DNA from 3 places in the Streptomyces sp. NPDC048172 genome. Region 3 is predicted to be linked to each of the others. Evidence: riboswitches for the same ligand, from Rfam matches in the RefSeq annotation. Region 3 holds a riboswitch; each other region holds the start of a gene.
What was found. Region 3 has a riboswitch for thiamine pyrophosphate ahead of thiO (glycine oxidase ThiO). Riboswitches for the same ligand answer to the same signal wherever they lie in the genome.
Positions count from the first base shown of each region.

Region 1: another riboswitch for thiamine pyrophosphate. It lies ahead of ACGF3A_RS08030 (thiamine ABC transporter substrate binding subunit); the one in region 3 lies ahead of thiO (glycine oxidase ThiO).
Region 2: another riboswitch for thiamine pyrophosphate. It lies ahead of thiC (phosphomethylpyrimidine synthase ThiC); the one in region 3 lies ahead of thiO (glycine oxidase ThiO).

Region 1 covers NZ_JBIDAT010000001.1:1,736,161-1,738,416, forward strand. The annotation lists gene rlmN (23S rRNA (adenine(2503)-C(2))-methyltransferase RlmN) at 1-680, shown strand, start outside; TPP riboswitch at 753-886, shown strand; gene ACGF3A_RS08030 (thiamine ABC transporter substrate binding subunit) at 883-1,959, shown strand; gene ACGF3A_RS08035 (ABC transporter permease) at 1,935-2,256, shown strand, end outside.
Region 2 covers NZ_JBIDAT010000002.1:447,011-449,266, forward strand. The annotation lists gene thiC (phosphomethylpyrimidine synthase ThiC) at 1-827, opposite strand, end outside; TPP riboswitch at 821-956, opposite strand; gene ACGF3A_RS10595 (YibE/F family protein) at 1,028-2,256, shown strand, end outside.
Region 3 covers NZ_JBIDAT010000004.1:488,893-491,148, forward strand. The annotation lists gene ACGF3A_RS19970 (NAD(P)/FAD-dependent oxidoreductase) at 1-1,164, opposite strand, end outside; TPP riboswitch at 1,217-1,330, shown strand; gene thiO (glycine oxidase ThiO) at 1,327-2,256, shown strand, end outside.

The sequences.
Region 1 (2,256 bases), on a different contig from region 3:
TCGACAGGAACCTGTCGACGGCCGAGATCGTGCACCAGATCGTCGACGGCATGCGCGCCCTGCGCGACGGGGAGGTCCCCGGCGGCTCCGCGCGGATCTCGAACATCGTCTTCATGGGCATGGGCGAGCCCCTCGCCAACTACAAGCGGGTCGTCGGCGCCATCCGGCGGCTGACCGACCCCGAGCCCGACGGGCTGGGCATCTCCCAGCGGGGCATCACCGTCTCGACGGTGGGTCTCGTCCCGGCGATGCTGCGCTTCGCCGACGAAGGCTTCAAGTGCCGCCTCGCGGTCTCCCTGCACGCCCCCGACGACGAGCTGCGCGACACCCTCGTACCGGTCAACACCCGGTGGAAGGTGAGCGAGGTCCTGGACGCCGCGTGGGAGTACGCGGCCAAGTCGGGCCGCCGCGTCTCCATCGAGTACGCGCTGATCCGCGACATCAACGACCAGGCGTGGCGGGCCGACCTGCTGGGCCGGCTGTTGAAGGGCAAGCGGGTCCATGTGAACCTGATCCCGCTCAACCCGACGCCCGGTTCGAAGTGGACCGCGTCCCGCCCGGAGGACGAGGCGGAGTTCGTACGGACGCTGGAATCGCACGGTGTGCCCGTGACCGTGCGGGACACCCGGGGGCAGGAGATCGACGGCGCGTGCGGCCAGCTCGCGGCGACCGAGCGCTGATCCTGGCTGATCCCGGCTGATGCCTGACTGATATCGTTCGAACAGGGTCACGTCATGGTGGCCTGACAACCTCACAGCCGACAGGGGAGCGCTCACAGCGCTGAGAGTGCGGCCGTCCGTGCGCGGGACAGAGCATCGCGTGCGGCGCCGCAGACCCTCGAACCTCGCCCGGGTCATGCCGGGTAGGAAGTCGATGCACACGATGAAGAAGCACGCGCGGCGCGCCGCTGCCGCCACCACCGCCGTCCTCGCTCTCGCCCTCGTCGCCACCGGCTGCGGCGGCTCGGGCAGCGGAGACGACTCCAAGACCGTCACGCTCGTCACCCACGACTCCTTCGCCGCCTCCAAGAAGGTCCTCAAGGACTTCACGGAGAAGACCGGCTACAAGGTGAAGGTCCTGCGCGGCGGCGACGCCGGGTCGGCCGTCAGCCAGGCCGTCCTCAACAAGGACCATCCGCAGGGCGACGTCCTGTTCGGCGTCGACAACACCCTGCTCTCCCGCCCCCTCGACAAGGGCGTCTTCGCGCCGTACGAGGCCAAGGGACTCGGCAAGGTGCCCGAGGAGCACCAGCTCGACGCGGGCAAGCACCGGGTCACCCCCGTCGACACGGGCGACATCTGCGTCAACTACGACCGCGCCTGGTTCGAGCGCAAGAAGCTCGCGCCGCCGCGCACCCTCGACGACCTGGTCAAGCCCAAGTACAAGAACCTCCTGGTCACCGAGAACGTCGCCAGTTCCTCGCCGGGCCTCGGCTTCCTCCTCGCCACCGCCGCCAAGTACGGCGACAAGGACTGGCAGGGCTACTGGAAGAAGCTCCGCGCCAACGGTGTCGAGGTCGTCGACAGCTGGGAACAGGCGTACAACGACCGCTTCAGCGGCTCCCGCGGCGGCAAGGGCAAGGGCGACCGCCCCCTCGTCGTCTCCTACGCCTCCAGCCCGCCCGTCGAGGTCCTCGGCAAGAAGCCGCAGCCGAAGCAGGCGCCGACCGGCATCGCCAAGGACACCTGCTTCCGGCAGACCGAGTTCGCCGGGCTGCTGAACGGCGCGAAGAACACCAAGGGCGGCAAGGCACTGCTGGACTTCCTGGTCAGCAAGGAGTTCCAGGAGGACATGCCGCTCCAGATGTTCGTCAACCCCGTCCGGAAGGACGCGGCGCTGCCGGAGCTGTTCACCGAGTACGGCGAGAAGATCGACGACCCGGCCACCATGGCCCCGGACCGGATCGCCAAGAACCGTGAGCAGTGGATCAAGACATGGACCTCGCTCGTCGTGAAGTAGCCGCTCCGTCCCGGCCCCGGCCCCGGCGGGACGTCCGCGGCACCTGGACGCGGCTGGGACTGATGGCCGTGCCCGCCGTGTTCTTCGCGGTGTTCTTCGCATGGCCCGTGGCCGCGATCGTCGGGCGGGGGCTGCGCGAGGGAGGGCACTGGCACACCGGGCGCGTGGGGCAGGTCCTCACCGACCCCGACGTGCTGCACGTGCTGTGGTTCACGCTGTGGCAGGCCCTGGCCTCCACCGGTCTCACCCTGGCGCTGGCGCTGCCCGGCGCGTACGTGTTCGCGCGGCTCGACTTCC
Region 2 (2,256 bases), on a different contig from region 3:
TCGCACTGCTCGATGACCGTGTCCTTGTAGACGTCCCAGGACAGCTCCTCGGCGCGGCCGTCGACCTTCTCCAGGGCCTGGTAGAGGGGGACGGTGCCGATGGGGACGGGGGAGTTGCGCAGCACCCACTCGCGGGTGGTGTGGATGTTGCGGCCGGTCGAGAGGTCCATGACGGTGTCGGCGCCCCACCGGGTCGCCCACGTCATCTTCTCGACCTCCTCCTCGATGGAGGAGGTGACGGCGGAGTTGCCGATGTTGGCGTTGACCTTCACCAGGAAGTTCTTGCCGATGATCATCGGCTCGGTCTCCGGGTGGTTCACGTTGGCGGGGAGGACGGCCCGGCCCGCCAGGATCTCGTCCCGGACGAACTCGGGTGCGAGGTTCTCCCGTACGGCCACGTACTCCATCTCCGGCGTGATCTCGCCCCGCTTCGCGTACGCGAGCTGCGTGACGGCGCCGCCCTCGCGGGCCCTGCGGGGCTGGCGCGGGCGGCCGGGGAAGACGGCGTCCAGGTTGCGGAGGCCGCCGCGTGGCGCGGTGTGCTTGACGCCGTCGTCCTCGGGGCGCAGCTCGCGGCCCGCGTACTCCTCGGTGTCTCCCCTCTGGATGATCCAGTTCTCGCGCAGCGGCGCGAGGCCGCGGCGCACGTCGGTGGTGATGTTGGGGTCGGTGTACGGCCCGGACGTGTCGTAGAGCGTCACGTCGGCGCCGTTGGTGAGGTGCACTCGCCGGACGGGTACCCGGATGTCCGGGCGGTTCCCCTCCACGTATCCCTTGTGCGAGCCGATGGCGGTCTCCGCAGGCGTGCGTGCATCCTGCATGGTCATGTAGACCCACTCCCTACGCCGGCATTACCCGGTAACAGGTTCGGCGGTCGACGCAGCCGTTTCCGTAGGTCCCGCCACGGAGGTCAGCGCCCTCTCAGCCCCGTGCTCGGAGCTCCCGCGATGTGCAAAGGCGTCTCTACGCTAGCGGCACACCGCGCATACTGAACAGCCCGCCCGGACGTTCTTGCGATGATCTGTCGGTGAGCCATTCCCCGCCGCCCCCGCCGCCCCAGTCGCCGCAGCCGCATCAGCAGCCGCATCAGCCGCCGCCTCCGCCGCCCCCGCCGCACCTTCCCAGTCAGCCGCACGGCCACGGGCACAGCCACGCGCACGCCCACGGCCCGCCCGCGCCCGTCTCGCGGCATCTGCGCAAGGTCATCGCCGCGGTGCTCGTGCCGTTCGCCGTCGCGGTCCTCGCCGGGCTCGTCGTGCTCTGGCCGGGCGGCACGCCCGGGCACGAGCACGACCACTCCGGCGTCGGCTTCGACCGGCCCACCTTCCAGGCGAAGGTCGTCAAGCTGGCCGAGGTCGACTGCCGGGACGTCAACGCCCAGCAGCCGCCCCCGCAGCAGGGCCAGGGCGGGCAGGGAGGCCAGGGACAGGGGAGCGGGCCGGGCGGCGAGGGGAAGTCGTCGGGCTCCTGCCAGAAGGCCACGGTCGAGATCTCCGAGGGCAAGGACAAGGGCCACCGCTACACGGAGGTCGTCACGCCGGACGCCACACGGAAGTTCGACGTGGGGCAGAAGGTGGTCGTGGCCTACGCCGAGAAGGCGCCCCGCAATCTCCAGTACACCGTCGTGGACACCAACCGTGACGTGCCGATGGTCCTGCTCGCGGGCCTCTTCGCGCTCTTCGTGGTGCTGGTGGGGCGGCTGCGCGGAGTGCTGGCGCTGGTGGGCCTGGCGGTGAGCTTCGCGGTGCTCACGCTCTTCATCCTGCCCGCGATACTCCAGGGCTCGAACCCCCTGGTGGTGGCCGTCGTCGGGGGCAGCGCGATCATGCTGGCGTCGCTCTACCTGTGCCACGGGCTCTCGGCCCGTACGTCGGTGGCGGTGCTCGGCACACTGATCTCGCTGCTGCTGATCGGGCTGCTGGGCTCGCTCTTCATCGGCTGGGCCCGGCTCACGGGGAACACGGACGACCAGACGGGCCTGGTGCACGGCCTGTACCCGAACATCGAGATCCAGGGCCTGCTGCTGGCGGGGGTGCTGATCGGCTCGCTCGGCGTGCTCGACGACGTGACGGTCACGCAGACGTCCGCCGTCTGGGAGCTGAAGGAGGCGGACCCGGGTGCGAGTTGGCGGAAAATCTACCGTTCGGCGATGCGCATCGGGCGCGACCACATCGCGTCGGTGGTCAACACCCTGGTCCTCGCGTACGCGGGAGCCGCGCTGCCGCTGCTGCTGCTCTTCTCGATCGCGCGCAGCGA
Region 3 (2,256 bases):
CTTGCGGCCCTGGGCCAGATCGCGCGGGCGGCCCACCGCCAGCAGCGCCACCAGCCGCTCCCCGCGCAGCCAGCACACGGACCACGCGGCGCCCGCAGGATCGCCCCGCCACACGAGTGCGTCGCCGTCCCGGTGGTGTCCCACGTACTGCACGAAACGGCCGAACTGCTCCGACCAGAAGTAGGGCACCGGGTCGTAGAGCACGCGCTCGGCCGCGCTGTCCGCGTGGCCCTCGGCGACCAGGTTCGCCGCGACCGTACGGGGGCCCTGGAGCGCGTTGTCCCAGTGGTGGATCAGCAGCCGCTCGCCGTAGCGCGCTGAGGGGAAGGAGGCGCAGTCCCCGACCGCGTGGACGTGCTCGGCGGAGGCGCGCAGGCCCGCGTCGGCCAGCACCTCGCGGTGCGCGCCCAGCTCGATCCCCGAGCCCTCCAGCCAGCCGGTCGCGGGCCGGGCCCCGATGCCGACGACCACGGCGTCGGCGGGCAGCCGGGTGCCGTCCGCGAGGACGACGGCGCCCCGCTCGACGGAGGCCACGGCGACGCCCGTACGCAGCTCGGCCCCCGCCTCCTCGTACCAGGCGCGCATCGGCTCGGAGACCTCGGCGGGCAGCGCACCGGGCAGCGGGCGCGGCGCCGCCTCCACGACGGTGACCCGGCAGCCGCGCTCCCGGGCCGCGGTCGCGAACTCCGCGCCGATCCAGCCCGCGCCGACGACCACCACGTCGCCGCCCGCGGCGAGCACGGGCCGCAGCCGCGCCGCGTCGTCGAGGGTGCGCAGCAGATGCACGCCGGGAACGCCCTCGCTGCCGGGCAGCGCGACGGGCTCGGCCCCCGTGGCGACCACCAGCCGGTCGTAACGCACCGGCCCCGCCTCGGTGTCCAGCAGCTGCTCGCCGGGGCGGAGCCCGGTGACGGTGCGGCCCAGCTCCAGCTCGATGCCGAGCGCGGCGAAGTCGATGTCGAAGACCGGGTGCTCGGCCGCCTCGCCCTTGCCGAGCAGCACCGCCTTGGACAGCGGCGGACGGTCGTACGGCGCGTGCGGCTCGGCGCCGATCAGCCGGACCGGCCCCGGCCACCCCTGCTCGCGGAGCTGCACGGCGGTCTGCACCCCCGCCATCCCGGCCCCGACGATCACGACTCTCTGCTGCTTCTGACTGTCGCTCACACGATCACTCTAAGCCGGACTCCCCGCGCCGGAGGCGCCGCAGTACGCTGGGGCGGACATACGCGGGAGCCCGGACGTACCGGGCTGAGAGGGAGGCTGGGCGGCCTCCGACCGTCCGAACCTGATCCGGGTCATACCGGCGAAGGGAGCTGCGTTCTTCCCATGCGCGTCACACCCCACTCCCCCTCCCCCTCCCCCTCCTCCTCCCCCGACGTCGCCGTGCTCGGCGGCGGGCTCATCGGCCTGGTCACGGCCTGGCGGGCCGCGCGGCGCGGGCTGCGCGTCGCCGTCGTCGACCCGGCGCCGGGCGGCGGCGCGGCCCAGGTGGCCGCCGGGATGCTCGCCGCCGTCACCGAGCTGCACTACGGCGAGGAGACGCTGCTCGCCCTCAACCTCGCCTCGGCACGCCGCTATCCGGACTTCGTCGCGGAGCTGGAGGAGGCGAGCGGCCAGGAGACCGGCTACCGCGCCTGCGGCACCCTCGCCGTGGCGCTCGACGCCGACGACCGCGCCCATCTGCGCGAACTCCACGCGCTCCAGCTCCGCTGCGGCCTGGAGTCGGAGTGGCTGACCGGCCGCGAGTGCCGCCGTCTCGAACCGATGCTCGCCCCCTCGGTACGGGGCGGGCTGCGCGTCGACGGCGACCACCAGGTCGATCCGCGCCGCCTCGCCGCCGCGCTGCTGGTGGCCTGCGAGCGCGCGGGCGTGACGTTCCACCGCGCCTCGGCCGTACGGCTGCGCACCGCGAACGGCCGCGCTACGGGCGCCGACCTGGACGACGGCACGGTGCTCGACGCCGGGCAGACGGTGCTGGCCCTCGGCTCGTACAGCGGCCGTCTGGACGGCGTCCCGCCGGACGTGCTGCCGCCGGTCCGCCCGGTGAAGGGGCAGGTGCTGCGGCTATGGATGCCGCCGTCCCGGTTCGGCCCGTTCCTCTCGCGCACCGTGCGCGCGGTCGTCCGCGGCGGCCACCTCTATCTCGTCCCGCGCGCCAGCGGCGAACTGGTCGTCGGCGCCACCAGCGAGGAGTTGGGCTGGGACACCACGGTCACGGCGGGCGGCGTCTACGAACTGCTGCGCGACGCCCACGAG